2 linked regions of the Metabacillus sp. B2-18 genome follow. The protein of the gene in region 2 interacts with the protein of the main gene of each other region in a pairwise test. Links are inferred from orthologs where the notes say so. Each region holds a gene or a part of one and is shown on either strand. Other genes may lie near its edges.

The links.
Region 1: the proteins of LPC09_RS24100 (region 2) and tuf interact in binary tests that used the Bacillus subtilis proteins (3 or more experiments, as listed by UniProt). The link is inferred for Metabacillus sp. B2-18 from one-to-one orthologs.

The regions. Positions count from the first base shown.
Region 1 is NZ_CP088245.1:138,289-151,336, forward strand. What follows is about bases 11-2,910. They hold tuf (elongation factor Tu), read left to right. Parts: upstream 11-815; coding sequence 816-2,006; downstream 2,007-2,910. Other genes in these bases: fusA (elongation factor G), read left to right, coding at 11-700. Outside these bases: more of fusA, read left to right, coding at 1-10; rpsJ (30S ribosomal protein S10), read left to right, coding at 3,273-3,581; rplC (50S ribosomal protein L3), read left to right, coding at 3,625-4,254; rplD (50S ribosomal protein L4), read left to right, coding at 4,282-4,905; rplW (50S ribosomal protein L23), read left to right, coding at 4,905-5,192; rplB (50S ribosomal protein L2), read left to right, coding at 5,220-6,050; rpsS (30S ribosomal protein S19), read left to right, coding at 6,108-6,386; rplV (50S ribosomal protein L22), read left to right, coding at 6,404-6,748; rpsC (30S ribosomal protein S3), read left to right, coding at 6,752-7,408; rplP (50S ribosomal protein L16), read left to right, coding at 7,410-7,844; rpmC (50S ribosomal protein L29), read left to right, coding at 7,834-8,037; rpsQ (30S ribosomal protein S17), read left to right, coding at 8,058-8,321; rplN (50S ribosomal protein L14), read left to right, coding at 8,361-8,729; rplX (50S ribosomal protein L24), read left to right, coding at 8,766-9,077; rplE (50S ribosomal protein L5), read left to right, coding at 9,102-9,641; rpsN (30S ribosomal protein S14), read left to right, coding at 9,666-9,851; and 7 more genes. UniProt on the Bacillus subtilis protein: GTP hydrolase that promotes the GTP-dependent binding of aminoacyl-tRNA to the A-site of ribosomes during protein biosynthesis.
Region 2 is NZ_CP088245.1:4,802,449-4,819,454, reverse strand. What follows is about bases 173-3,074. They hold LPC09_RS24100 (rod shape-determining protein), read left to right. Parts: upstream 173-1,073; coding sequence 1,074-2,075; downstream 2,076-3,074. Other genes in these bases: LPC09_RS24090 (amidase), read right to left, coding at 3,008-3,074; LPC09_RS24095 (hypothetical protein), read left to right, coding at 2,626-2,802; spoIIID (sporulation transcriptional regulator SpoIIID), read left to right, coding at 642-917. Also shown: more of LPC09_RS24090, read right to left, coding at 3,075-3,901; LPC09_RS24085 (flagellar hook-basal body protein), read left to right, coding at 4,233-5,066; LPC09_RS24080 (flagellar hook-basal body protein), read left to right, coding at 5,083-5,922; LPC09_RS24075 (DNA-directed RNA polymerase subunit beta), read left to right, coding at 5,935-6,219; 3-hydroxyacyl-ACP dehydratase FabZ, read left to right, coding at 6,313-6,753; LPC09_RS24065 (hypothetical protein), read left to right, coding at 6,959-7,282; LPC09_RS24060 (spore coat associated protein CotJA), read left to right, coding at 7,450-7,698; LPC09_RS24055 (spore coat protein CotJB), read left to right, coding at 7,695-7,961; spore coat protein CotJC, read left to right, coding at 8,415-8,984; LPC09_RS24045 (YwpF-like family protein), read right to left, coding at 9,183-9,506; LPC09_RS24040 (helix-turn-helix domain-containing protein), read right to left, coding at 9,583-9,969; LPC09_RS24035 (hypothetical protein), read left to right, coding at 10,277-10,684; LPC09_RS24030 (single-stranded DNA-binding protein), read left to right, coding at 10,868-11,215; LPC09_RS24025 (DUF6612 family protein), read left to right, coding at 11,480-12,352; LPC09_RS24020 (DEAD/DEAH box helicase), read right to left, coding at 12,556-15,315; LPC09_RS24015 (SWIM zinc finger family protein), read right to left, coding at 15,308-16,939. UniProt on the Bacillus subtilis protein: Forms membrane-associated dynamic filaments that are essential for cell shape determination. Acts by regulating cell wall synthesis and cell elongation, and thus cell shape.

The sequences.
Region 1 (13,048 bases), 4.7 Mb from region 2 along the record:
GGTTGATCGTATGAAACGTGAATTCAAAGTAGAAGCTAATGTTGGTGCACCTCAGGTTGCTTATCGTGAAACTTTCCGTCAAGGAGCAAAAGTTGAAGGGAAATTTGCACGTCAATCTGGTGGTCGTGGTCAATTCGGACACGTTTGGATCGAGTTCGAACCAAACGAAGAAGGTAAAGGCTTCGAATTTGAAAACAAAATCGTTGGTGGGGTAGTTCCACGTGAATACGTTCCTGCAGTTCAAGCTGGTCTTGAAGATGCAATGCAGAACGGTGTTCTTGCTGGTTTCCCATTAGTTGATGTAAAAGCTGCTTTAGTAGATGGATCTTACCATGACGTTGACTCAAGTGAGATGGCGTTCAAGATCGCAGCATCTTTAGCACTTAAAAATGCTGTATCAAAATGTAGCCCAGTAATCCTAGAGCCAGTTATGAAGGTAGAAGTTGTAATTCCAGAAGAATACATGGGAGATATCATGGGAGGAGTTACTTCTCGCCGTGGACGTGTAGAAGGTATGGAAGCTCGTGGTAATGCTCAAGTAGTACGTGCTATGGTTCCACTATCTGAAATGTTTGGTTATGCAACTTCATTACGTTCTAACACTCAAGGACGTGGTGTATTCACAATGCACTTTGATCACTATGAAGAAGTTCCAAAATCAATTTCTGAAGAAATTATCAAAAAAAATAAAGGTGAGTAATTGATTTTACCCCCTTTTATGAAGTATAACTACTTATGTGAGAACAGAAAGTGATGTTTCACTTTCTGTTACATATATCCCAAAAAAAAATAGAACTCTAAGGAGGATTTTTAGAATGGCTAAAGAAAAATTCGACCGTTCCAAAACGCATGCTAATATCGGTACAATCGGACACGTTGACCATGGTAAAACAACTTTAACAGCTGCAATCACTACTGTACTTGCTAAGCGCAGTGGTAAAGGTGCAGCGATGGCATATGATATGATCGATGCTGCTCCTGAAGAGCGTGAGCGTGGAATCACTATCTCAACTGCACACGTTGAGTATGAAACTGAAACTCGTCACTATGCACACGTTGACTGCCCAGGACATGCTGACTATGTTAAAAACATGATCACTGGTGCTGCTCAAATGGACGGTGGGATCCTAGTAGTATCTGCTGCTGACGGCCCAATGCCACAAACTCGTGAGCACATCTTATTATCTCGTCAAGTAGGTGTACCTTACCTTGTTGTATTCTTAAACAAATGTGACATGGTTGATGACGAAGAGTTATTAGAACTAGTTGAAATGGAAGTTCGTGACTTACTTTCTGAGTACGATTTCCCAGGTGACGATGTACCTGTAATCAAAGGTTCTGCTCTTAAAGCACTTGAAGGTGAAGCTGAGTGGGAAGAAAAAATCGTTGAACTTATGAACGCTGTTGATGAGTACATCCCAACTCCAGAACGTGACACTGACAAGCCATTCATGATGCCAGTAGAGGACGTATTCTCTATCACTGGTCGTGGAACAGTTGCTACAGGTCGTGTTGAGCGTGGACAAGTTAAAGTTGGTGACGTAATCGACATCATCGGTTTAACTGAAGAGCCAAAATCAACTACTGTAACAGGTGTTGAAATGTTCCGTAAGCTTCTTGATTATGCTGAAGCTGGTGACAACATCGGTGCACTTCTTCGTGGGGTTGCTCGTGATGATGTTCAACGTGGTCAAGTACTTGCTAAACCAGGTACAATCACTCCACACACTAACTTCAAAGCAGAAGTTTATGTATTATCAAAAGAAGAAGGTGGACGTCACACTCCATTCTTCACTAACTACCGTCCTCAGTTCTACTTCCGTACAACTGACGTAACTGGTATCTGCCAACTTCCTGAAGGTATCGAAATGGTTATGCCTGGGGATAACGTTGAAATGACAGTTGAGCTTATTGCTCCAATCGCGATTGAAGAAGGAACTAAATTCTCAATCCGTGAAGGTGGACGTACAGTAGGCGCTGGCGTTGTAGCTTCTATCCAATCTTAATTTGTAATTGATAAAAGGCGAGCATATATTGCTCGTCTTTTTTTGTATATAAATTTAAACACTAATGTGAATGGAGTTTATAAATTCGATGAAACTCCAAATGATGGCTAATTGTAGAAAAATAACTTTCTTAAAGAGAATGATGAACAAAGGAGGTGAAAATGAAGAGAGAATTGGTCTTCATAAGGAGAATGAAGAACAAAGGAGGTGAAGATGAAGAAAGAGATGGTCTTCATAAAGGGAATGAAGACCAAAGATGATAATAATGAAGAGAGAAATGGTCTTCATAAAGAGAATGAAGACCAAAGATGATAATAATGAAGAGAGAAATGGTCTTCATAAAGAGAATGAAGACCAAAGATGATAATAATGAAGAGAGAAATGGTCTTCATAAAGGGAATGAAGACCAAAGATGATAATAATGAAGAGAGAAATGGTCTTCATAAAGGGAATGAAGACCAAAGATGATAATAATGAAGAGAGAAATGGTCTTCATAAGGAGAATGAAGACCAAAGGTGATAATAATGAAGAGAGAAATGCTCTTCATAAGATGGATGAAGAGCAAACATATTGTTAATGAAGAAAGAGATGATCCTTATTACCAATATGAAGCAAGAACGAGGTTATATTTATATGAGAATTGAACTCATAAGAGCACTCACTTCTCTATAAAAATAACACCAAGACAATCAAGCTGCTCAAATCCTATAAAAATATGATAAGATACTTCTCTTGACACCCAGTTCATCAATTTCGATTGCCATAAATAAACCACAATCATAAATCTCGTATTATACCTTTTCAGTAATAAGCACGAGTACCTACAAAAAATGCATACATCTAATATTCCTTGGTACTTCGATAAATGAATTAATTCTATTTCTACTATATAAATAAGTTTTCTCTTAAGTCGTATCTGATTATTGAGACATAAATTAGACTGAATAATGATCATCTTAATAAGATCTTTCTTTTAAAAAAGATTATTTCACTTACATTTCTAATACATGAATAATAAACCAACAATGATATCCTTGATATCTTTATACATTCTATGTATAATATGAAAAGTGCTCAAGAAACTAGGTATTTTAAATAGTTCTTGCATCTAACATAAGTTTTATGTATAATAGACAATGTTGGTCTTTGACTGCGATGAAGCAGGAGGTTGCCGATACACACGGCCGCTTTGCCATGGCGTGTGTAGGGAAAATTCTTGCGGAGAAAATGTCTATTTTAAAAGTAGGCGAAAAGGAGGGAAAATAATGGCAAAACAAAAGATTCGTATCCGTTTAAAAGCTTATGATCACAGAATTCTTGATCAATCTGCAGAGAAAATTGTGGAAACTGCAAAACGTTCTGGTGCAAATGTTTCTGGTCCAATTCCGTTACCAACAGAAAGATCAGTATACACAATCCTACGTGCAGTTCATAAATACAAAGATTCTCGTGAGCAATTCGAAATGCGTACGCATAAGCGTTTAATTGATATCATCAGCCCAACACCACAAACAGTTGATGCTTTAATGCGTCTTGACTTACCGTCAGGTGTTGATATTGAAATCAAATTATAATTTTTTAAAATAAATGATTGATAATTTATAGGAGGTGTGACTCATGACCAAAGGAATCTTAGGAAGAAAAGTCGGTATGACGCAAGTATTTGCTGAAAACGGTGATTTAATTCCGGTAACTGTTATCGAAGCTACTCCAAACGTGGTTCTTCAAAAGAAATCTGTTGATACTGATGGATACAACGCGGTTCAATTAGGATTTGAAGATAAACGTGAAAAGCTTTCTAACAAACCAGAAAAAGGACACGTTGCAAAAGCTAATACTGCACCTAAGCGCTTCGTTAAAGAACTTCGTGAAGCTAGCTTAGAGCAAATCGAAGTAGGTCAAGAAGTCAAAGTTGATATTTTCACAGCAGGTGAAATCGTAGATGTAACAGGAGTTTCTAAAGGGAAAGGTTTCCAAGGCTCTATTAAACGCCACGGACAATCTCGTGGACCAATGTCCCACGGTTCTCGTTACCATCGTCGTCCAGGTTCAATGGGACCTGTAGCACCTAACCGTGTATTCAAAAACAAACTATTACCAGGTCGTATGGGTGGAGAGCGTATTACTGTTCAAAACTTAGAGATCGTTAGAGTAGATGCAGAACGCAATCTATTATTAATCAAAGGTAATGTACCAGGACCTAAAAAAGCACTTATCACTGTGAAAAGCGCAGTTAAATCTAAATAATTTCTTTAAGAAAGGAGGAATTGGGTAATGCCTAAAGTAGCATTATTAAACCAAACTGGATCAAACGTTGGAGAAATCGAACTTAATGATTCTGTATTTGGTATCGAACCTAATCAGCATGTATTATTTGAAGCGGTTATCATGCAAAGAGCTTCCTTACGTCAAGGATCTCACAAAGTAAAAAATCGTTCTGAAGTAGCAGGCGGAGGACGCAAACCTTGGCGTCAAAAGGGTACTGGACGTGCTCGTCAAGGATCTATTCGCTCTCCACAATGGCGCGGTGGTGGTATTGTATTTGGACCAACTCCACGTTCATATGCTTATAAATTACCTAAAAAAGTTCGCCGTTTAGCAATCAAATCAGCTTTATCATCAAAAGTAGTTGACAACGATATCGTTGTTTTAGAGGATTTAGCACTTAACGCACCAAAAACAAAAGAAATGGCTTCTGTTCTTAAAGGTCTTTCTGTTGAAAGAAAAGCGTTAATTGTAACAGCTGACAACAATGAAAACATTGCATTATCAGCTCGTAACATCCCTGGAGTAACAGTTGTTACTGCGAGTGGTGTAAATGTACTTGATGTACTTAACCACGATAAGCTTATTATGACGAAAGCTGCGGTGCAAAAAGTAGAGGAGGTACTTGCATAATGAAAGATCCTCGTGATATTATTAAGCGCCCCGTAATCACTGAACGTTCAACAGATCTTATGACTGAGAAAAAATATACGTTTGAAGTAGATGTTAAGGCTAATAAAACTGAAGTTAAAGATGCGATCGAATCAATCTTTGGCGTAAAAGTTGAAAAAGTAAACATCATGAACTACAAAGGTAAATTAAAGCGTGTTGGTCGTTACAGCGGTTTAACTAACCGTCGTCGTAAAGCGATCATCAAGCTTACTGCAGATAGCAAAGAAATCGAATTATTCGAAGTATAATTTCAATAGAAAAGGAGGGATATCGATATGGCGATTAAAAAATATAAACCAACCTCAAACGGTCGTCGTGGAATGACAGTATCGGATTTTGCTGAAATCACGACAGATCAACCAGAAAAATCGTTACTTGCACCTTTACACAAAAAAGGTGGACGTAATAACCAAGGTAAATTAACAGTTCGTCACCAAGGTGGTGGACACAAACGCCAATATCGTGTGATTGATTTCAAACGCGACAAAGATGGTATACCAGGACGCGTTGCTACAATCGAGTACGATCCAAATCGTTCTGCTAACATCGCACTAATCAACTATGTTGATGGTGAGAAAAGATACATCCTTGCACCTAAGAATTTAAAAGTAGGTCTAGAGATTATGTCTGGTCCTGAAGCAGATATTAAAGTAGGTAATGCACTACCATTACTTAACATTCCTGTAGGTACAGTAGTACACAACATCGAATTAAAACCTGGTAAAGGTGGTCAATTAGTTCGTTCTGCAGGTACCTCTGCTCAAGTATTAGGTAAAGAAGGTAAATACGTACTTGTACGTTTAAACTCTGGTGAAGTTCGTATGATTCTTGCTACTTGCCGTGCAACTGTAGGTCAAGTAGGAAACGAGCAACATGAACTTATCAACATTGGTAAAGCAGGTCGTTCACGTTGGTTAGGCAAACGTCCTACTGTTCGTGGATCTGTAATGAACCCTAACGATCACCCACACGGTGGTGGTGAAGGACGCGCTCCAATCGGACGTAAATCACCAATGTCTCCATGGGGTAAACCAACACTTGGAGCTAAGACTCGTAAGAAGAAGAACAAATCAGATAAATTTATCGTGCGTCGCCGTAAAAAATAACGTGATTGAACTACGGTTCAATCGAACCGTAGCACGATCGCGAAGGGAGGTACAATCATGGGCCGTAGCTTAAAAAAGGGACCATTCGTTGATGATCATTTAATCAACAAAGTTGAGAAATTAAATGAAACTGAGAAAAAGCAAGTTATTAAAACTTGGTCACGTCGTTCTACAATTTTCCCACAATTTATTGGTCACACTATCGCTGTTTATGATGGTCGTAAACATGTTCCTGTATATGTAACTGAGGATATGGTAGGTCATAAACTAGGTGAGTTCGCACCTACACGTACTTACAAAGGTCATGCTAGTGATGACAAAAAAACAAGACGTTAATGAGAGGAGGCATTTAAATGCAACAATCTAAAGCTGTCGCAAGAACAGTTCGTATTGCTCCTCGTAAAGCTCGTTTAGTTTTAGATCTTATTCGAGGTAAGCAAATAGGTGAAGCAGTAGCGATTTTAAACCACACGCCAAAGGCTGCTTCTCCAATCATAGAGAAAGTATTAAAATCGGCAGTGGCTAACGCTGAACATAACTATGAAATGGACATTAATAGCTTAGTTGTAACAGAAGCTTATGCAAACGAAGGTCCAACTCTTAAACGTTTCCGTCCACGTGCTATGGGTCGCGCAAGTGCAATCAACAAACGCACAAGCCACATCACAATCATCTTAACAGAAAAGAAGGAGGGATAATCAGTGGGTCAAAAGGTAAATCCAGTCGGTCTTCGTATCGGAGTTATTCGTGATTGGGAGTCAAAATGGTTCGCAGGAAAAGACTACTCAACTCTTTTACATGAAGATATTAAAATTCGTGAATATGTTACTAAACGTCTTAGCGATGCATCTGTTTCTAAAATTGAGATCGAGCGTGCTGCTAACCGTGTAAACATTACAATCCACACTGCTAAGCCAGGTATGGTAATCGGTAAAGGTGGTACTGAAGTTGAAGCACTTCGTAAAGCACTTAACCAATTAACTGGCAAACGTGTACACATCAACATTCTTGAAATCAAAAAAGCTGATTTAGATGCTAAATTAGTTGCTGAAAATATTGCACGTCAATTAGAAAACCGTATTTCTTTCCGTCGTGCACAAAAACAAACAATTCAACGTGCTATGCGTGCTGGTGCTCAAGGTATCAAAACACAAGTATCTGGTCGTTTAGGTGGAGCAGATATCGCACGTGCTGAACACTATAGCGAAGGAACAGTTCCACTACACACACTTCGTGCTGATATCGATTATGGAACAGCTGAAGCTGATACAACTTACGGTAAATTAGGCGTAAAAGTTTGGATCTATCGTGGAGAGGTTCTTCCTACTAAGAAGAAAACTGAGGAAGGAGGAAAATAATATGTTATTGCCAAAACGCGTAAAATATCGCAGAGAGCACCGTGGAAAAATGCGCGGTCGTGCTAAAGGCGGTACTGAAGTACATTTCGGTGAGTTCGGAATTCAAGCTCTTGAAGCTTCTTGGATCACAAATCGTCAAATCGAAGCTGCTCGTATTGCGATGACACGTTATATGAAACGTGGCGGAAAAGTTTGGATTAAAATCTTCCCTTCTAAGCCTTATACTGCAAAACCTTTAGAGGTACGTATGGGATCTGGTAAAGGTGCTCCAGAAGGTTGGGTAGCTGTTGTAAAACCAGGTAAAGTTATGTTTGAAATCTCAGGTGTAACTGAAGAGGTAGCACGTGAAGCTTTACGTTTAGCTTCTCACAAATTACCGATTAAAACGAAGTTTGTAAAACGTGAAGAAATTGGTGGTGAATCAAATGAAAGCTAATGAAATTCGTGACCTTACCACTGCTGAAATTGAACAAAAAGTAAAGTCTCTTAAAGAAGAGTTATTTAATCTTCGCTTTCAATTAGCGACAGGACAATTAGAAAACACTGCTCGCATCCGTGAAGTTCGTAAATCGATCGCTCGTATGAAAACTGTTATCCGTGAAAGAGAGCTTGCTGCTAATAATCGTTAATAAGAGAGGAGGTTTACTGAATGAGTGAACGTAACCAACGTAAAGTTTATACTGGTCGTGTTGTTTCTGACAAAATGGATAAAACTATCACTGTTCTTGTTGAAACATACAAAACACACCCATTATACGGTAAACGTGTAAAATACTCTAAGAAATACAAAGCTCATGATGAAAACAACCAAGCTAAAACTGGCGATATCGTAAGAATTATGGAAACTCGTCCATTATCTGCGACAAAACGCTTCCGTTTAGTTAGTGTTGTTGAAGAAGCTATTATCATTTAATATTGTTCGGATAGTTAATTCCGAAGGGAGGTAACATAGATGATCCAACAAGAATCTCGTTTGAAAGTTGCTGACAACTCTGGTGCTCGTGAAGTATTAACAATTAAAGTGTTAGGCGGTTCTGGTCGTAAAACTGCTAACATCGGTGATGTAATTGTTTGTACGGTAAAACAAGCAACACCAGGTGGCGTTGTCAAAAAAGGTGATGTTGTTAAAGCTGTAATCGTGCGCACTAAGAGTGGTGCTCGTCGTTCTGATGGCTCTTACATCAAATTTGACGAAAACGCATGTGTTATCATTCGTGATGACAAAGGTCCACGTGGTACACGTATTTTTGGACCAGTTGCACGTGAATTACGTGAAAACAACTTCATGAAAATCGTTTCTTTAGCTCCAGAAGTTCTATAATAAATTGAATTGCCTTACTAAGGAGGTGCAACTAGGATGCATGTTAAAAAAGGTGATAAAGTAATGGTTATCTCTGGTAAGGATAAAGGTAAACAAGGCGTAGTTCTTGCTTCTTATCCTAAAAAAGACCGTATTCTTGTTGAAGGTATTAACATCGTGAAAAAACACGCTAAACCTTCACAAGCAAACCCACAAGGTGGAATCTTAAACCAAGAGGCACCTATCCATGTATCAAATGTTATGCCACTTGATCCTAAATCTGGTGAGCCAACTCGTGTTGGTTATAAAGTGGTAGACGGTAAAAAGGTACGTGTAGCAAAAAAATCTGGTGAAACTTTAGATAAATAGTAAATCAGGAAGGGAGGTATATGTATGAACCGCCTTAAAGAAAAGTATCAAAGTGAAATTACTCCTGCATTAATGAAAAAGTTTTCTTACAAATCAGTAATGCAAACTCCAAAAATCGAAAAAATCGTAATCAACATGGGTGTTGGTGATGCAGTATCTAACTCAAAAGCTCTAGACGTAGCTGTTGAAGAGTTAGGACAAATCACTGGTCAAAAACCAGTTGTAACGAAAGCTAAAAAATCAATCGCGGGCTTCCGTCTACGTGAAGGTATGCCAATCGGTGCAAAAGTTACACTTCGTGGTGAGCGTATGTACCAATTCTTAGATAAATTAATTTCTGTTTCATTACCACGTGTACGTGACTTCCGTGGGGTTTCTAAGAAATCATTTGATGGTCGTGGAAACTACACTTTAGGTGTGAAAGAGCAATTAATCTTCCCTGAGATTGATTATGATAAAGTTAACAAAGTTCGTGGTATGGATATCGTTATCGTAACAACTGCGAATACTGATGAAGAAGCGCGCGAACTATTAACACAGTTCGGTATGCCGTTCCAAAAATAATCGCTAGTAAAGGGAGGCGAAATTGTGGCTAAAAAATCAATGATTGCTAAGCAAAAGCGCACGCAAAAGTTTAAAGTACAAGAGTACACTCGTTGCGAACGTTGCGGACGTCCACACTCAGTACTACGTAAATTTAAGCTTTGCCGTATTTGTTTCCGTGAACTTGCTTACAAAGGTCAAATTCCAGGCGTGAAAAAAGCTAGCTGGTAAAACCGTATAACGGGAAGGAGGTTATTTAGTAATGGTTATGACAGATCCTATTGCAGATATGCTTACTCGCATTCGTAATGCGAATATGGTACGTCACGAAAAACTTGAGTTTCCTGCATCAACAATCAAAAAGGAAATCGCTGAAATCTTAAAACGTGAAGGTTTCGTACGTGACGTAGAGTATGTAGAAGATAATAAACAAGGTATCATTCGTATTTTCTTAAAATACGGTGCTAACAATGAACGTGTAATTACAGGCCTTAAAAGAATCAGTAAACCAGGTCTTCGTGTATATGCTAAAGCTGGCGAAGTACCACGTGTACTTAACGGATTAGGTATTGCGATCGTTTCAACTTCTCAAGGTGTTTTGACTGACAAAGAAGCTCGTGCAAAACAAACTGGTGGAGAAGTATTAGCATACGTTTGGTAATACGTTTAAATAGAATGGAGGTGTAATGAATGTCTCGTATTGGTAAGAAATTACTTGAAATCCCAGCTGGTGTTACTATTAACATCGCTGATGATAATACTGTAACAGTTAAAGGACCTAAAGGTGAATTAACTCGTACATTCAATATTGATATGAAAATCGCTATTGAAGATAACGTGTTAACTGTTACTCGTCCTTCTGATGCTAAGGAGCACCGTGCTTTACACGGTACAACTCGTAGCTTATTAGGAAACATGGTAGAAGGTGTTTCTAAAGGTTTTGAAAGAGGTTTAGAACTTATCGGTGTCGGTTACCGTGCTTCTAAATCTGGTAACAAGTTAGTTCTTAACGTTGGTTACTCTCACCCTGTTGAAATCACACCTGAGTCTGGTATTGAAATTGAAGTACCATCACAAACTAAAGTTCTTGTAAAAGGAACTGATAAAGAGCGTGTAGGTGCTATTGCAGCTAATATTCGTGACGTTCGTCCACCAGAGCCTTACAAAGGTAAAGGTATTCGCTACGAAGGCGAACATGTACGTCGTAAAGAAGGTAAAACTGCGAAGTAATATCGCTTAGTTGATAAGAAAGGAGTGACCTAAATGATTACTAAAGCTGATAAAAATGCTGTACGTAAAAAAAGACACGCACGTGTTCGTGCTAAGTTAACAGGCACAGCTGAACGTCCTCGTTTAAACGTATATCGTTCTAACCAACACATTTATGCTCAAGTAATTGACGATACTAACTCAGTTACTTTAGTAAGTGCGTCTACATTAGATAAAGATCTTAATTTAGATTCTAAAAGCAATGCTGATGCTGCTCAAAAGGTTGGAGAATTAGTAGCAAAACGTGCTATCGAAAAAGGCGTTAAAACAGTTGTATTTGATCGCGGGGGTTATCTATACCATGGTCGTGTAAAGGCTCTAGCTGAAGCTGCTCGCGAGGCTGGACTAGAATTTTAATCGCAAAAGGAGGGACACAAAGAATGCGTCGTATTGATCCAAACAAATTAGAGCTTGAAGAACGCGTAGTTACGGTAAACCGCGTTGCAAAAGTTGTTAAAGGTGGTCGTCGTTTCCGCTTTGCAGCACTAGTTGTTGTAGGTGATAAAAACGGTCATGTAGGTTTCGGTACTGGTAAAGCTCAAGAGGTACCAGAAGCAATCCGTAAAGCAATTGAGGATGCTAAGAAAAATCTAATTGAGGTACCAATGGTAGGTACTACAATTCCTCACCAAGTTATCGGTCAATTTGGTGCAGGTAACATTCTCTTAAAACCAGCATCAGAAGGTACTGGAGTTATCGCAGGAGGACCTGTTCGTGCGGTACTTGAGTTAGCTGGTGTAGCTGATATTCTTTCAAAATCTTTAGGTTCAAACACTCCAATTAATATGATTCGTGCTACAATCTCTGGATTAAATGATCTAAAGAGTGCTGAAGAAGTTGCGAAGTTACGTGGAAAAACGGTAGAAGAACTGTTAGGATAAGGAGGGAAAACAATGGCGAATAAGTTAGAAATTACCCTCACTCGCAGTGTGATTGGTCGTCCTGAAGATCAACGTATTACTGTTAAAACTCTTGGACTTAAAAAGTTACACCAAACTGTTGTTCAAGAAGATAATCCTGCGATTCGCGGTATGATTAATAAAGTTGCTCACTTAGTTACAGTTAAAGAACAATAATAGAAACATAAATATATAAGGAGGTGTCCCGATGAAACTTCATGAGTTGAAACCAGCAGAAGGTTCACGTAAAACACGTAATCGTGTTGGTCGTGGTATCGGTTCTGGTAACGGTAAAACAGCTGGTAAAGGTCATAAAGGACAAAATGCTCGTTCTGGTGGTGGAGTTCGTCCTGGATTCGAAGGTGGTCAAACTCCTTTGTTCCAACGCTTACCTAAACGTGGATTCACAAACATCAACCGCAAGGACTTTGCAATTGTTAACCTTGATGTCCTAAACCGTTTCGAAGACGGTACAGAGGTTACTCCAGAGTTATTACTTGAAACAGGCGTTGTAAGTAATGTGAAATCTGGTGTAAAAATCCTTGGTAACGGCCAGTTAGAGAAAAAACTTACTGTAAAAGCTAACAAATTCTCAGCTTCTGCTAAAGAAGCAATTGAATCTGCTGGCGGTACAGCTGAGGTGATCTAATGTTTAAAACAATCTCCAATTTTATGCGCGTGGGTGATATTAGAAGTAAGATCATATTCACCCTTTTAATGTTAGTAGTATTTCGTATTGGTACGTTCATACCTGTGCCTAATGTTAATGCTGATGTGTTAAAGGCCCAGGATGAACTTAACGTGTTCGGAATTCTAAATACATTCGGTGGTGGAGCATTATATAACTTCTCTATTTTAGCGATGGGAATAATGCCATACATCACAGCTTCAATCATCATTCAACTTTTACAGATGGATGTTGTTCCGAAGTTTACTGAATGGTCTAAACAAGGTGAAGTTGGGCGTCGTAAGTTAGCTCAATTTACAAGATACTTTACGATAATATTAGGTTTCATCCAAGCGTTAGGTATGTCTTACGGGTTTAACACCCAATCAGGAGGATTATTAATTAATAACCCTGGTATAGGAACATACTTGTTAATTGCGATTGTATTAACAGCAGGTACAGCATTCTTAATGTGGTTAGGAGAGCAAATCACTTCTAAAGGTGTAGGAAATGGTATTTCCATTATCATCTTTGCAGGGATTGTAGCAGGGATTCCCTCAACTGTTAACCAAATTTATGCACAACAATTCGAA
Region 2 (17,006 bases):
ATGTTTCACATATGCATAACTTGTTGATCGAATTTGATGCTGCTAGGCATCACTCAAGAGCTTTAGAGGAGTGGTGGAGTGATATATAGGATATAGAGGGTAGTCACATAAACAATAATGTAACAGGGCCCCTAAAAGGCATTAAAAACCCACCGCCACGTACTCCCAATTTTACATCCAGAAAATCAAAAAAATCTTCAAAAATAGAAATAATTTCTCAACCTCCCTAATACACTATTAGAGTGTGTTTTTCTTATACCTCGCGATCGCTCTCAAACATCGACAAATTTCTCGGGAAATAATTCACCCAGCTACTATTTCCTTTCACCCCGGAAAAAAATCAGATTCAAAAAAACAACCTCCAAACCCTCAGATTTCCTGTCCTAAACGGGTGTTTTTGAAAAAAATTCAAAGAATCCCTTGTCCCACTTGAGTTTTCTTGCATATATCTTAATCCAAGCTAATAAAATGTTTACAAACCTATTCAAAGAGAGTGTTTGAGGTGAGGGATCGTGAGTGTAATTTATAATCGCTGTAATAGAGACATCATACGATCATCTAAGAGAAATTCAGCCAAAGTGACTTTTGTATGCGAGTCTCATTTCACACTTCTCACATCCATATTAGGGAGGTAGAGTGGTGTGCACGATTACATCAAAGAACGCACAATCAAGATTGGGAAGTATATCGTGGAGACAAAGAAAACAGTTCGCGTTATTGCGAAGGAGTTTGGAGTTTCCAAAAGTACCGTCCATAAGGATTTAACAGAAAGGTTACCTGAAATTAACCCTGATCTTGCGAATGAGGTAAAGGAGATACTAGATTACCATAAATCAATTAGACATTTGCGTGGTGGAGAAGCAACAAAGCTTAAGTACAAGAAGGACGAGATTTTAGAAGAAGAACCAGTGAAATAAGCACATTCTATCTACATCTTTCATAATCGACATATTCCTACATAAATACTTGAAATTATTTTACAAAATCATACTATTTTTGCGATTTTATGATACAATATTTAATTAGGTTAAACTAATCACGGGAATGAGATTTGCAAGGAGGATATAGATAGAATGTTCGCGAGGGATATTGGTATAGATCTTGGTACGGCAAATGTACTGATTCATGTTAAGGGTAAAGGAATTGTTCTAAATGAACCTTCCGTTGTTGCGTTAGACAAGAATTCCGGAAAGGTTCTTGCCGTTGGTGAAGAAGCAAGACGTATGGTAGGACGTACTCCTGGGAATATTGTTGCCATTCGCCCATTAAAAGATGGCGTCATCGCAGACTTTGAAGTAACAGAAGCAATGTTAAAGCATTTTATCAATAAGTTAAATGTAAAAGGATTATTTTCAAAACCACGCATGTTAATTTGCTGCCCAACGAATATTACATCTGTTGAGCAAAAAGCCATTAAAGAAGCTGCTGAAAAAAGCGGTGGAAAAAATGTATTCCTAGAGGAAGAACCAAAAGTAGCGGCCATTGGTGCCGGTATGGACATCTTCCAACCTTATGGAAACATGGTAGTAGATATAGGCGGTGGTACAACTGATGTCGCTGTGTTATCAATGGGCGATATTGTCACCGCCTCTTCTATTAAAATGGCAGGGGACAAGTTTGATAATGAAATCCTGCAATATATTAAAAGAGAGTACAAGCTTCTAATCGGTGAACGTACAGCTGAAGATATTAAAATCAATGTTGCAACGGTATTCCCAGGCGCACGTTATGAAGAAATTAATATTCGTGGACGTGATATGGTGACAGGATTACCTCGCACAATTACAGTAAATTCAACCGAAGTAGAATCAGCACTTCGTGAACCAGTTGCTGCGATTGTACAAGCTGCTAAGAGTGTATTAGAACGCACTCCTCCAGAACTATCAGCCGACATTATCGACCGCGGCGTGATCTTAACAGGTGGCGGAGCCCTTCTAAACGGCCTTGATCAGCTACTAGCAGAAGAACTAAAAGTCCCTGTACTAGTTGCGGAATCACCAATGGATTGTGTAGCAATCGGAACAGGAATTATGCTTGACAACATGGACAAACTTCCACGCAAAAAATTCGGATAAGTAAGCTTTTGAGCCTGTGTGTACAGGCTCTTTTTTTGTCTTGTTTATATTGTTAGTTTTATGAGGCTTTTTTGCTGGGGTAGGTTAGGTAGAAATATTTATATTGGGATGATGATTGGTTAGGAGCAGGGGAGAGTGTAGTGTCGTTCATCGGGATTATGAACGACAAAACAGGAGCGGTGGAAGAGAGTAGTGTCGTTCATCGGGGTATGAACGACAAAACAGGAGCGGTGAAGAGAGTAGTGTCGTTCATCGTGGAGAGAACGACAAAAAAGATCTGAGGAAGAGAGAAATGTCGTTCATTAGTTATGAAGACCAATCCAAGAGCTAAAAAAGAAGAAGATGGTTTTCATCCAAGTTATGAAGACCAATTAGGGAGTGGAATTAGAGGAAGATGGTCATCATTTTGGTCATGAAGACCAAACCAAGAGTAAGACAAGAGGAAGATGGTCATCATCGCGTCCATGAAGACCAAACCAAGAGTAAAACAAGAGGAAGATGGTCATCATCGCGGTCATGAAGACCAAACCAAGAGTAAGAAAAGAGGAAGATGGTCATCATCGCGTCCATGAAGACAAATCCAAGAGTAAAACAAGAGGAAGATGGTCATCATCGTGGCCATGAAGACCAATCCAAGAGTAAAACAAGAAGAAGATGGTATCATCGTGGCCATGAAGACCAATCTAAGAGTAAAACAAGAGAAAGATGGTCATCATCGTGGCCATGAAGACCAATCCAAGAGCAAAACAAGAGGAAGATGGTCATCATCGCGCCACGAAGACGAAACCAAGAGCAAAATATGAGCAAATTAGTCTTAATCATACCTATTAAGAAAACCCACCCCAAAAATCCACGCCCCCCAAAAAACTCCATAAAAAAAGCATGAATTCACCAAGTAAATTCACGCCAAAACCCAACTCCAATCCAATCCCCTACTTCAACTCCATCCAACTACCAACATGATGCACAGCAAACCCACCAAAACTGGAATAACCCTGATATTGCTCTAAAACAAGCCCCAGCTGATTATTCATTTCCGCCTGACCTTCTTCGAAAAACGTTAAAAATCCGTCACTAATACCGAGATTCATCGTCTCAACTGCGATCGTTACATCTTTATTAAGCAACACAGCGAGATCCATCTCATATTTCACTAATTCAATAATGCCATTTGGGCCAACGGCTTTGTCACGGTAGGCCATAATGGTCACTTCGTCTGTATTTTTTAACGCCCATTCGGCTAGATTGCCTTTTCCGTGTTTGTTACGGAAGTTCATTTCATCAAACCAAAACGGAATGTCAACTGCAAGACTGATGCCTAAACCAGATGCAGTATTAGCGGCAGCTAAAATCGCTCCTTGGTATTTAAGAACAGCAGCCCCATAGTTTGTTGTCCATTGCTCTGTTAAATAAGGCTCAATATCAAGGTGAATTCCGGCGAACTTCTGACCAGTAGCTGCCCCATTTTGATAACCACTTACCCAATTTAAAAAGTTCAAAAATGCTTTATTGTTAGCACCCCAGTTAGGTGCACCATCTAACGCGTAAACATCCATACCTAGCTTCGCAGCTTCGCTAATAAAAGTGTGATAATAGGTAACATCAATACTACGGTCAATCTGCAAAAACACGTGTGATACTTGCTTTGCTTCTAAAAACTGTAATGTAACTTCGCGGTCATTTACAATTTTACTCGTATCCCAGAGCCATGTTGAATAGCCCGGCGACAGACCCTCAGCTTGTGCTTTATGATTCAAAGCTAGACCTCCTAGTTGAGATCCTAGTAAGAATAGTAATGTCAGAACTACAACCTTTATTTTCATCATTAGCCTCTCCTTTTCAATAGCCCCATGGCTCAAAAAGGAGCCTGGCAGCTTGGCAGCCTTGCAATGTTGAACATTGGGTAGGCCCATAGCTTTGCGTCCTTGTTTTTCAACAAGTTTGCCTTTTTCAGATTTTTCTTAAGTATAAGGGCTTGTCCGGTAAAAAAATATAGGAGTGGGTTCCTATCATTATTTTCCCCTAAAATATAACAGGTAATTTATGAAAAAATGTAATGAGAAAACTGCCAATGTCCTTTATAATAAATGATAGGGAATTCTGTCGAAAAGAATTCATTTGTACGGTAACAACTATGTGACTAAGGTGGGTGTACAGATGTTAAGAGGTTTATATACAGCAACAGCAGGAATGCTTGCACAGCAAAGACGTACTGAAATGCTTTCAAATAATATGGCAAATGCCAATACAGCTGGTTATAAAGCGGATCAAGCAAGTGTCCGCGCATTTCCCGAAATGCTTTTAAATAGAATGGAAAATAAATCAGTACCAACAACAAATGGTTCAAGTTTTGGTCAAATCACACCGATTGGTTCGATTAACACAGGTGCTTACGTTCAAGAATTACAAAGCACTTTTTCACAAGGCGGTCTTAAAGAAACTGGCTTGTACACGGATGTAGCGCTTTTAGAAGAAATTATTCCCTTAAACGCAGAAACGAATGTAAAAGGTGCTTTGTTTTTTGCCGTTCAAAACCAAGCAGGTGAAGAGCGTTATACTCGTAACGGTCACTTTACACTAGATAATAACGGGATCCTAACTTCTGGAGGAAATCCAGTACTATCTACAACAGGCCAGCCAATCTCCATTCAATCTAGCGAATTCCAAGTAACGCCTGATGGAGAAGTAATTGCGGATGGAGAGTTCGTAGCACAAATTGATGTTCGTTTTGAAGCGGATGTTCGTAACCTTGTAAAAGAAGGTAATGGTTTATTCCGTACTTTCAATAATGAAGAACTGCCAACTGCAGTAAACAACGATAACATTCAATATAATCTAAGACAAAATTATTTAGAAACTTCAACAGTAGATGTTGGACGTACGTATACAGATATGATGACAGCGTACCGTTCGTTTGAAGCGAATCAAAAGGTATTACAAGCTTATGATAAAAGTATGGACAAGGCCGCGAACGAAATTGGCCGCATATAATAGGGGGTACTAGTAAATGCTACGCTCAATGATAACAGCGACGAATACGATGAGTCAGCTTCAAAAGCAGCTTGATCAAATCGGCCACAACATGGCTAATATTGATACACAAAGCTATAAAAGAACAGAAACTTCTTTCTCTGAGCTGGTACGTCAACAATTCAATAACCAGCCCAACGCTGCTGAGGAAATTGCAGAGCAACGTTTTGGCAGGGAATTAGGAATTAGACAGGGAACAGGAGCTATGCTTAACAGCAGCCTTGTTTTTACACAAGGAAACATTAAACAGACAAGCAGAGAGCTTGATATTGCCTTTACTCTTCCAAATCAATTTCTACAAATTGACGTAAACGGGGAGATTAATTATACAAGAGATGGTGCATTATACTTATCACCAACAAATGATGGAACAAATCAATTATTGTTAACAGCTTCTGATGGAAGTCCTGTTCTTGATGAAAATCAAAATCCGATTCGTTTTAATGATGATTTTCAAAAAATCGTTATTTCTAATGATGGTACGATTTCAACCGTTCAAAATGACCAAACAGAAGCACCACAAGAATTTCAGCTCGGTGTTGTCCAAGTAGATCGCCCGCAAATGTTAATTCAAAACGGAAACAACCGTTATGGATTAAAGGATTTAGGTGACATTCCGTTAAATGAAGTGTTAACGTTTCTAGAAGGTGAGCTGCGCGGTGATGTTGCAATGGAGCAAGGGGCACTTGAAATGTCCAATGTTGACTTATCCAAGGAAATGACCGATTTATTAATCTCACAGCGTTCCTATCAGATGAATGCAAAATCGGTTACACTTGGTGACCAAATGCTGGGATTAATAAACGGCGTAAGATAGGAGTTTAGTCTATTGGTAGCTAAAGAAACGACGAAACCGATCAGTCGAGAAGAAGTGAAAAAGGCTAAAAAGTCTAAAAAAGAACAAGAGATTCATGAAGAAGGTCGTCAAAAGGTGATTGTTCGAGTTCGATTACTCCCTATTTGGGTGAGGGTTCTGCTTGTTTTAATTCTTATGGTTGTAAGCACAATCGCTGGACTTATCGTCGGCTACGGAGTCATTGGTAGTGGCGAACCAAAGGATGCCCTTGAAAAGTCCACTTGGCAGCACATCATTGACTTGGTTGAAAAAGAATAAAGCTCGGGATATACTTGTTAAAAGGAAGGTGAAAGCCTTCCTTTTGTCGTACATATACATAGTGATGATTTTCTTAAAAAGGAGCTTATACATATGCTAGATAGTAATGAAATCAAGAGCATCATTCCACACCGTTACCCATTTTTACTTGTGGACCGCGTGCTCGAGGTCGAAGAAGGAACACGTGCAGTTGGAATCAAAAACGTATCAGCGAATGAAGAATTTTTTAACGGTCATTTCCCAGATTACCCGGTAATGCCCGGCGTATTAATTGTAGAAGCACTTGCACAAGTTGGCGCAGTGGCAATTTTAAAAAAGGAAGAAAACCGCGGTAGACTAGCATTTTTTGCTGGTATTGATAACTGTCGTTTCAAAAAACAAGTTGTACCTGGTGATCAGCTAAGACTTGAAGTTGAGATCACACGTTTACGTGGTTCACTTGGTAAAGGAAAGGCCATCGCAACAGTTGACGGCGAAGTAGCATGTGAAACAGAAATCATGTTTGCTTTAGGTGAGAAAAAATCAGAAGAGTAAGAAGTCATAAGAGTCAAATGACCAGATAGGTCGTTTGACTCTTTTTGCATGAGGAAGGTTTCATTCACTGGAAACTTGTCTATATAAAGCATATCGGCCGATCAATTTTCATGAAAAGTAAGAATGAAAATAGACGAAATGGGAAGCATAATCAAAGACCGGATTCAAAAGCTAAAAAAGGTCAAAATAGAAAGGAGCAATTATGATGAGAAAAAAATGGCTATTAACTTTATCAGGATCATTACTAGCAGCAATGATCGTAACAGGTTGTACTGCAGATGACGAAGATCCAGCACCACCAGAAAATACACCAACAGAAGAAAACGGTGAAATGGATACAGAACAACCACTTGAAGATGCAGGTGAAAACGTAGAAGAAGGCCTTGAAGAAGGCGGCGATATGATGGAAGAAGGCGCTAACGAAGGCGAGAACATGTTAGAAGAAGGTACTGACGAAGCTAACGATATGATGGAAGGCAACAACGAAGGTACACAAGAAGGTAACAACAACGAAGACGAGAATAAATAAGATGTGAAAGGCTAACATAACGATGTTGGCCTTTTTTATGTTTTAATCTAAAAATATTAATCATATTTATGATCTCACACCGAATAGGATGAAATGAACAGAGTTTTCTAGATTAATATGGAATGATGGTTCCATAGGAAAAAAGAGGTGTGTTAGAGATGAAAGACATGAATGCTCCATACCAACAGCATCTAACGTATATGAAAACCTATCATCCGTTCCATAGTCGTTTTGATCCTTGTCGTCCAATTGGTGTGAAATTTTATTCAACACCTCCTCATTTATATATGGGTTTTCAACCACCAAACCTACAACAGTTTCCCCCAAGAGTTGCACTGAAAAAGGGAACACTTTGGCCTGCATTATATGATGATTACGTAAATCCATATGAGGCAAAAGGAGGTCCAAAGCCATGAGTCACAAGCAATTACCAGATGAGTACTACAAACTGCTAGAGGAGCTTCAAGCTGTAGACTTTGTACTTGTCGAACTAACTCTATATTTAGATACACATCCAAATGACATGCAAGCCCTGCAACAATTTAACCAATACGCTGCCTATTCCAAACAGTTAAGACAGACATTTGAAGCCAAATTCGGCATGCTCACACAATACGGTGGCAGCTTTGCCGATGCAAATTGGAGCTGGGGAACTGCTCCATGGCCTTGGCAGGTGTAGTGGGGCGGTAATTGAGGTGAACAGAGTTTAAGAGGAACTGACCTGGATTTATCTTCAAAAATAGAGGCTTAACTTCGTACGATTTAACAGGGATTTGCTACTAAATTAGAGGCGTATCGGAGGTTCAACAGGGATTTGCACTAAATTAGGGGATATATCGGTAAAATAGCAGGGATTAGATACTAAATTAAGAGGTGTATCGACCATATAGCAGGGATTAGCTACTAAATTAGGAGGTATATCGGCAAATTAGCCTGGACTTGTTCTAAATTAGTGCATATATCAGCAATCTAGCAGGATTTTCAATTCTATCAAGAGGTTTATCCGCGATTATCGGGATTTTATCTGCGATTTTCGAGATTTATCCGCGATTATTCGCATTTTATCTGCGATTCTGAAGATTTATCCGCGATTAGACAAAAAGCGACATAAACAGGAGAGGAGAATAACAGCATGTGGGTTTATGAAAAAAAACTTCAATACCCTGTAAAAGTAAGCACATGTAACCCGACACTTGCAAAATATCTTATTGAACAATACGGCGGTGCCGACGGTGAACTCGCAGCTGCACTTCGCTATTTAAATCAACGCTACACAATTCCTGATAAAGTAGTGGGCTTATTAAACGATATCGGCACAGAGGAATTTGCCCACCTCGAAATGATCGCAACAATGATTTACAAGCTCACAAAAGACGCCACACCAGAGCAGCTAAAAGCAGCGGGCCTTGACCCCCATTATGTAAATCACGACTCAGCACTTTTCTATCACAACGCAGCAGGCGCACCATTCACGGCAACTTACATCCAAGCAAAAGGCGACCCAATCGCTGACCTTTACGAAGATATCGCTGCAGAAGAAAAAGCGCGTGCTACATACCAGTGGATCATAAACATGTCCGATGACCCTGATTTGAATGACAGTTTAGCCTTCCTACGTGAACGCGAAATTGTCCATTCTCAACGTTTCAGAGAAGCGGTTGAGATTCTAAAAGACGAAAGAGATCGGAAAAAAATATTTTAAGAAGCTTTAGCCCAGAACCCGATGTAGTTCTGGGCCTTTTGCTGTGAAAAAAGATGTTCTTGGCTGTGAAATACACTTTGAAAAAACACAAAAAAGCCACACAACCATGTGCAGCCATTCGACAAAATTCGGGAAGTGACAGGCACCAAGCACCCCGCTCCGGACCACATCCCCCGCACAGGCACCACAACCTCCGCCCTAAACCGACCTCGCCAACAACCGTCCATCCAACAAAACAGAAATAGATTCCTCCAATTCTGTAATGTTTTTCACACTAGCGGATATTTGTGCAGGTGTGTTGGTTGTTTTGGAGATTGTAACAAGGACCTTCAGGTGAGTGTCTGGTTGTTCCACGTGCTCTTTAAAAAAAGGTAACCATTCTTTTGAAATTAAAGCTTCGATTAACCAGGAGTTTTCGCCATCTTCTTTGTTAATCACAAGACCATCTTTCAAAGAAATAACTTTGTTTTCAATTACTGCTGTATCATCAATTTGTAGACCGACAAGCTTGAACGTTTTCATGATATCATCCTCGCTAGCTCGTTTTCTTTTAGTATACCATAGAGATCACAAACTACAGAATGAGCCAATCGACGGTCTATTTCGAAACATTTGATACCCGTTCAATGACGGTCATAATGATGGCTTCAATTTCTTTTCGGTCTTTCGTTTTTACTAATAAAAGCTCTTGCAGGCTTTGCGTGAACTTAGGGTTTTTTATTAAATAATCAATCAACTGAGAAACGGAGCCTTCAGCTTGATATTTTCCATACATTTCATAAAGATATTCATTTGTTTGTTCATCGCGTCCAAGCAGATGATCGATGCTTACTTGAAACGCATTGCTAAGCGATATTAAATAAGAAAGATCTGGAGCTTGCTCACCTGTTTCAAGGCGGGTAATAACTGGTCGGGATACGCTGATTGTTTCGGCCAACTGCTCCTGTGACCAACCATTTTGTTCACGATAAAATCTTAGATTCATTTGGAATTTCTCTAATTCTCTCATGTAACAACATTTCCCTTCTCCAAGCTTACTGTTATCGTAAAGGAGAATAGGGACAAGGTATGTTCTAATACAGAACATATGGAGTGATGTTCTAATACTGTACAAAAATAGATAATTCGTCCTAATTTAAGAAAATACGTAAAATACAACGAAAGAAAGAGATGAAACTATCTTTTTCCCGATATTTCGTCAAATTTAGCCAAAAATGAAAAATAGTTAAATTTTGAAATAGGATAAATTGGAATATACTTACATTGACAAATAATTGAAGAGAGGTCATGAAATGGTTGAATTTAGGCTGAAATCAATTTACTTAGAAAAAAATCCACAACGAGTTAGAGAACATACCGATGGAAACTTAGTTATTCTGAGAGTAGGAGATCAAGAAGTAGGTACAACAAACTATCATCATTTTCGGGTTCCTGTACACGCCACAGTCGATATCCGATATTTAGAGCCAAATTTGAATAGTATTCTACGTATCATTTTTCAATTAGAAAAAAGTGACTTATCCATTCAGTATTTTACCTGGAATGAGGATGAAAAACACTATATTGACACACCTCTTCATGAAGAAATCATTCAATCTCAATCCTTTCAACACATTCTTCAAAGTGTAAGCTTCACTGGTGAAAACAATTTTTCATATGTAACGAATTCCCTACAACGACTAACAGACCAACATTATTAAAAAAACTAGAAAATTGTTGAATTTTGTTGTATCAAGATAAAACCAAATTAAAAAATTTATTTCCTTATAAGAAAAATTTAGTTTCATAGCACAGAAGCAAATAAAAAAACAATTTCACTCATTTTTCCAATCCTTAGGAATCGAATACAATAAGCTTGTACAAAAAAGGAAAGGAGGAATGAAGTGATCAATCAAATCATTTTGGTTGGAAGATTAACAAAAGACCCCGAAATTCGCTACACAGCTGATGGAGCACCGGTGGCGAACATCACACTTGCTGTTAGCCGAAGCTTCCGAAATGCAGCCGGAGAAATTGAAACAGATTTTGTGAATTGTACGGTGTGGAGACGAACTGCTGAGAATACGGCTAACTACTGCCGCAAAGGTTCAATCGTAGGTGTCACAGGTCGTATCCAAACACGAAGCTATGAAAATGCTGAAAAAACCCGTGTTTATGTTACAGAAGTTGTTGCTGATTCTGTTCGCTTTATGAGTGGTAAGCCACGTGAACTAGTCGAGCAAGAAGCTTAATTTTCCCTCGTTCTCTTCATGAGAAAGAATCAATGGTATCCCCTTAATTCCACATTTTTTAAGGCTGATTGCTGTGAGGTGATCAGCCGATTTTTTTGCAAATTTGATGATAGGAATCTTTTGTCCAAAACTCGTTAATTTGTACCATGAATTTTCCCTCTATCTCTATTATCATTACACATAGTCCATAGTTTCTGGGAGAAATATGAAACTTCCTGGGAACTTATTCGTATAACATATAAAAGGGAAGAAGGAGTGTACAAATTGAAAAAAACACTATCGGTTGTTTTTGCCGCTTTATTAATGTTTATGCTTGCAGCATGTGATCAAACAGCAAAAACAACTAACGAAGAAGCAGAGCCAACAGAAGAAAGCACAAAAAAGGAAAACACATCAGAACTAACTCTTGAAGAAGTAATGACAAAATCAATGGAAGCTTCAGAATCAGTGAAAAGCTTCGCTGTTAAAATGGATATGACTCAAGAAATGTCTGCTTCTGAGCAAACAGAAGAAATTGATATGGATTCAACCATTGATATGAAGGTTGTAACAAATCCAATGACACTATATCAAAAAATGGATATGAACATGAACGAAGCTGGAGCGGAAAATACTTATACAACTGAAACATATTTCTCCCCTGATGGAATTTTTGTATTTGACTCATCAACAAATCAATGGATGACGTTCCCGAAGGAAATGTCAGATCAACTGATGCAAACATCAACACAAGAAACAAATCCAGCAGAAGAGCTAAAAAAGCTTCAACAATTTGTTGATGACTTTACATTTGAGCAAGATGATAAAAACTTCATTTTAAAATTAAATGCATCAGGTGAAAAATTCACAGACTTTATTAAAGAAACAGTCGAACAAACACTTCCACAAGATCTTTACGCAGGTGGAGATGTTTTTAATAATATGAAGATCAATGAAATTAAGTATGAAATCCACATCAACAAAGAAACATACTACCCAACAAGCCTAAATACGGTAATGGATATGGAAATTACCGCTGAAGGTGAAACTGTTAAACTGAAGCAAAATATGGAAGGAACGTACACTGATTATAATGAAATTGAAGAAGTAAAAGTTCCTCAAGAGGTTATTGATAACGCGGTTGAAATGGAAATGTAATAAAATGGCTGATTGCTTAGCGATCAGCCATTTTTATTTAAAGAATGTAACGGAAAAACAAAAAAACGACAGCTAAAAAACTGTCGCTCTACTTCGAAACCTTCTTTTCAATTAATGTAACTAGCTTTTGCCACTGTGGGGCCTTTTTTTCTTCATTTTTCTTCTTGCTTTTTTGCTTTGTTGCCATCTGAAAAAACCCCTTCCTAGCTCATCGATAACGTAAAGAGCTCTTCAAGCTCATCAGAAGAAAGCTCTGTAATCCAATTCTCACTCTGGATAATTTCATCATTTAATGATTGCTTTTTCTCGAGCATCTCATCAATTTTTTCCTCAATCGTTCCGGTTGTAATGAGTTTATGAACATGAACGAAGCGGTCCTGACCAATTCGGTAGGCGCGGTCTGTTGCCTGGTTTTCAACGGCAGGATTCCACCAGCGATCATAGTGGATTACATGGTTGGCGGCTGTTAAATTCAGTCCTGTTCCACCAGCCTTCAATGAAAGAATTAAAAACGGAAAGTCCTTGTTTTGAAACGATTCAACCATTCGGTCACGCTCTGATTTCATCACACTTCCGTTCAAAAACAACACCTTTTCACCAAATTCCTTTTCCAGCAGCCCTTTCATCATTTCACCCATGCCGATATATTGCGTGAAAATTAAGCAGCTTTCCTGTTGCTCACGGATGGAGGTGGTAAGTTCTAAAAGCTTCTCAATTTTATGTGAACGAGAAACTAACTGCTTTGGCTGTTGTTCCTTTAAATACAGGGCAGGGTGATTACAAATTTGCTTCAGTTTCCCAAGCATCTTCAAAATCAATGCTTTACGCTGCATACCAGCCAATGAATTCACCTGCTCAAATGTATCCTTCACAAGCTGCTCATACAATGAGGCCTGCTCAATAGAGAGCGGAATATACTCTTTCTGCTCCTGCTTTTCAGGTAAATTCAACGCAACCTGTTCATCTCGTTTTGTACGTCTTAATAAAAACGGCTTAATATAACGCTGCAGCTGTTCAATTTGCTCCACATCACGATCTTTTTCAATTGGAAGAACATAGCGTTTATGAAAGCTATGCAAGCTGCCTAAGTAACCATGATTCAGAAAATCGTAAATGGACCAAAGCTCTGTTAAGCGGTTTTCCATTGGCGTTCCTGTTAAGGCAATATGATGCTGCCCGCGTAGCTTGCGGATTGCCCGCGATTGCTTTGTATGCGCATTTTTAATATTTTGCGCCTCATCTAAACAAATCGTACTCCACTTAACAGCTGAAACTTCCTCGAAATCAGCATGTGACAGTCCATATGAAGTAATAATCACATCATAGCCCTGTAATGAAGGAGCAAACCCCTCTTCCTTAGGGCGGTTCGGTCCGTAATGAAGCTTCACATTCAAGTGCGGAGCAAACTTTTCAAATTCCTTCTGCCAGTTACCAAGCACTGAGGTTGGCGCAATGATGAGCGCAGGATGCTCAGGCTTTTCCGTAGCTTTTACATAAGAAAAATAAGCAATCATCTGAATCGTTTTTCCAAGACCCATATCATCTGCAAGACAAGCGCCAAAGCCAACACTACGTAAAAACAACAACCAATCCACACCATTTTGCTGATAAGGGCGAAGTGTTCCTTGAAACTCCTCAGGTATCTGGTGTGTAGGCAGCTCCTCCGTATCGGTCAGCTTTCTAAGCAATCCTCTCATCTGCTGATTCAATTCAATTTGAATATTAGCAAATGCACGTGCATCAACGACATCATCATGATCTTCGTCAAGATCTTTTGCGTTCAGCTCCTGATGAAGAATATCAGACAAATGTAAACCATCTCGATCAGCTTTTTTCAAAATGGCCTGAACCTGTTTAATGAAGGCAGGATCAAGCTTAATCCACTGTCCTCTAAAATTTACAAGGCGGCGCTGCTGCGAAACGAGCTGCAGAAATTCCTCTTCACTCATCTCCACGCCGTTTGTTGAAAAGCGCCAGTTAAAATCAATCAATGAGTTCATGCCAACAAATGACTGCCCACGAGGGGACGATGATACCTTGGCCTTGAGCATAAGCTGCGAATCCTTCACAACCTGCCACCATGATGGAAGCAAAATTTCCACGCCCATATTAATGAGCGTCTCACTCGCATCGGTTAAAAACAACCAAGCTTCATCTTCAGTCACATACGTGGTTCCAGTTTGAAAGCTTAACCAAGGCACAACCTCTGAAAAGCGCTCCTGCTCACGCTCAATCTTGCTTAAGAAAGGCTTCCACTTTCTCGGCAGCTCGCCTTGATAATGAATCAAATCATCTTCATCCGTTTTACTACGCAAAAGAATCTCAAGCTGCCAATCATCAGTGTCCGTTTCTGGTTCATTTAATCGAAGGCCAACTGTAAATGGTGTATCATCGTGATGCCAACCGATTTTTTCAAGAAAATCTGCTTCATCGATGAAATGTCCTTGAAACGTTGTTAATACAGGATAAGCATTCACAATATCTGCCCATGCATCATGAAGAATCAAATCATTTTCGATCAGATCGTTCATAGCCGCAGAAAACCATTCCAAAGCAAAGCCTTCGAGCTCATTTCGGGCATCTTTAAAGCGTGTCACACCTTGCTTCCAGCCTTCAAAATCAGGCACATACTCACCATTTGCGATGATGTCATAAATCGTATGGGCCACATGGGCAAGGCGCTCTGCATCTTCTGACAACGAAATCGTCGCAAGTGAATTGTACGTTTCTTTTCCGAGCAGCTCGACCATCATCCATGCTGAGAGCTGAACAGCTGGCAAGCCGATATAGCTAATGTCCTCTAATTTTGTTCCGAAAAAAGAAGACTCGTGCCAGGTGAAAAGATAACGGGAAAACTCTTCAACTGTAAGCGGGCTTTCGTCGTGTGCAGATGTACAATACACATAAAACGAATTGTTCTCAATTTGCTCTGCATGCAGTACAATATTGATCGTATTAATCATGGATCAGCTTCCCTTTCTTCAATTCTTCCTGAAATGCACGTAGTCGTTTATGTTCATCCGATAGCTGCAAAATATAATTTTCCCATACTTCTTCGCGCTTCAGCTTTTTGTACTGAGATTTCATTCTCTTCAAATAGCGCACAGCCATTTTATAATTTTCACGGGTCTTCATACTGATTTCATGCTTAACCGTTTTAACATAAAGAGGCAAAAGGACACCCGGCTCACTTTTTTCAATATCTCTTAACACATAAGTATCCATTTCTTCAATTGAAAAACCTAATAACGTCTGCAGTTCAATCCACGTACGATACTGCTCTTTATCTAAAAGAAAATCATGATATTCCGCATAACTCAACGGAAGCATATTACGGCACGCCCGTTCAAACAGCTTTTCATCATTTGTAGCTTTTGAATATTGCTTAATAAGCTGCATCATATAACGGATAACTTGTCGTTTTTCCTCAAAAGGAAGATCACTGTTTATGTATTCGGTTGAATTGTCCATCATATAAGACATCCACCCAGACATGCGCTTCCAATTTTTCTTTTTCATGATGTCCTCAACCCAATGAAAGGTAAAAGGAAGTGCAGAAGGTGAAAGCTTTTTCATCGTTTCAAAAATGTGCTCATCACGCGATTGAAGAAAATCCATATGCATGAGCGCTGTTTCCATTTCCACCGCAAACGAAGGCTCGTGATTTTTTTCATCTTCAAGATGCTCCTCAAGCCATTCTCGTTCGATATTAATAAACTTATCGCGACGCAATAGTTCAATCCATAGCAGTTGATACAAATTCGAGCGCTCGTATTGATATTGCTTGCTCGTAAACAACAGCTCACGGAAGCGCTCAACACTGTCCACTAAAAGCGGATCAAGGGCAAACGGTAAGGCATAGCGTTTCATCTCAGAAATCGCGATCGCCACATTATCTGAAAGCTGATCAATATAAGGGTAAATAATATGTTGTAACATATAGTCTGTTGGCTTCGTCTCATTAATTAGCTGCAAGATTTTTATAAAAACTGTCACAGATGCCTGAACGATAAAAAACTGCTTCATCTCAGGAGACTTCGGTGCCTTCTTTTTCAGGGCTGAATAATAATGATGAAAAAGACTTTGAAAAAGCTGATTTGGTGAAGAAAGCTGATCATACCAGCTCTCAAACTCACGATCAAAAAACGCAATCCAGCTTGCAAGGGAGGAATCTTCATACTCCTTTTCAGGCTTTAAAAGTGAGCTCGCTTTACGTACATGCTTTAACACATCATCGCTCGGTTTTTCTTCTTTCCAAAAATCAACGAAGGTACCGACTCGGTCCACACTTGCATATACATATAGAAAGGCTGCAATACGGTGCCGACATATTGAAGGAGCCGGACAAGTGCACGTGCTCATCACAAAATCATCCAAATCAAGCTCAACCTGAACACTCGTGACATCCTGGACTTTTGCGGAAACAGTGTGACTTGTTGTGCTCACATTATAAATACTACCTTGACGATATAAAATGAGTCCTTTTTTCACGACATTACGATCATGCTCATCCTGAGGAGAAAGCAACTGTTTAATCTGTTCACCGGCACCAAGTACAAATTCTTTACTAAGTTCCCGACCAAGCATAGAGAGGACTCCTTTCATTTAAAGCAGAACTGCGCCCAAGCACAGCTGCACTACATTAAACAGATAA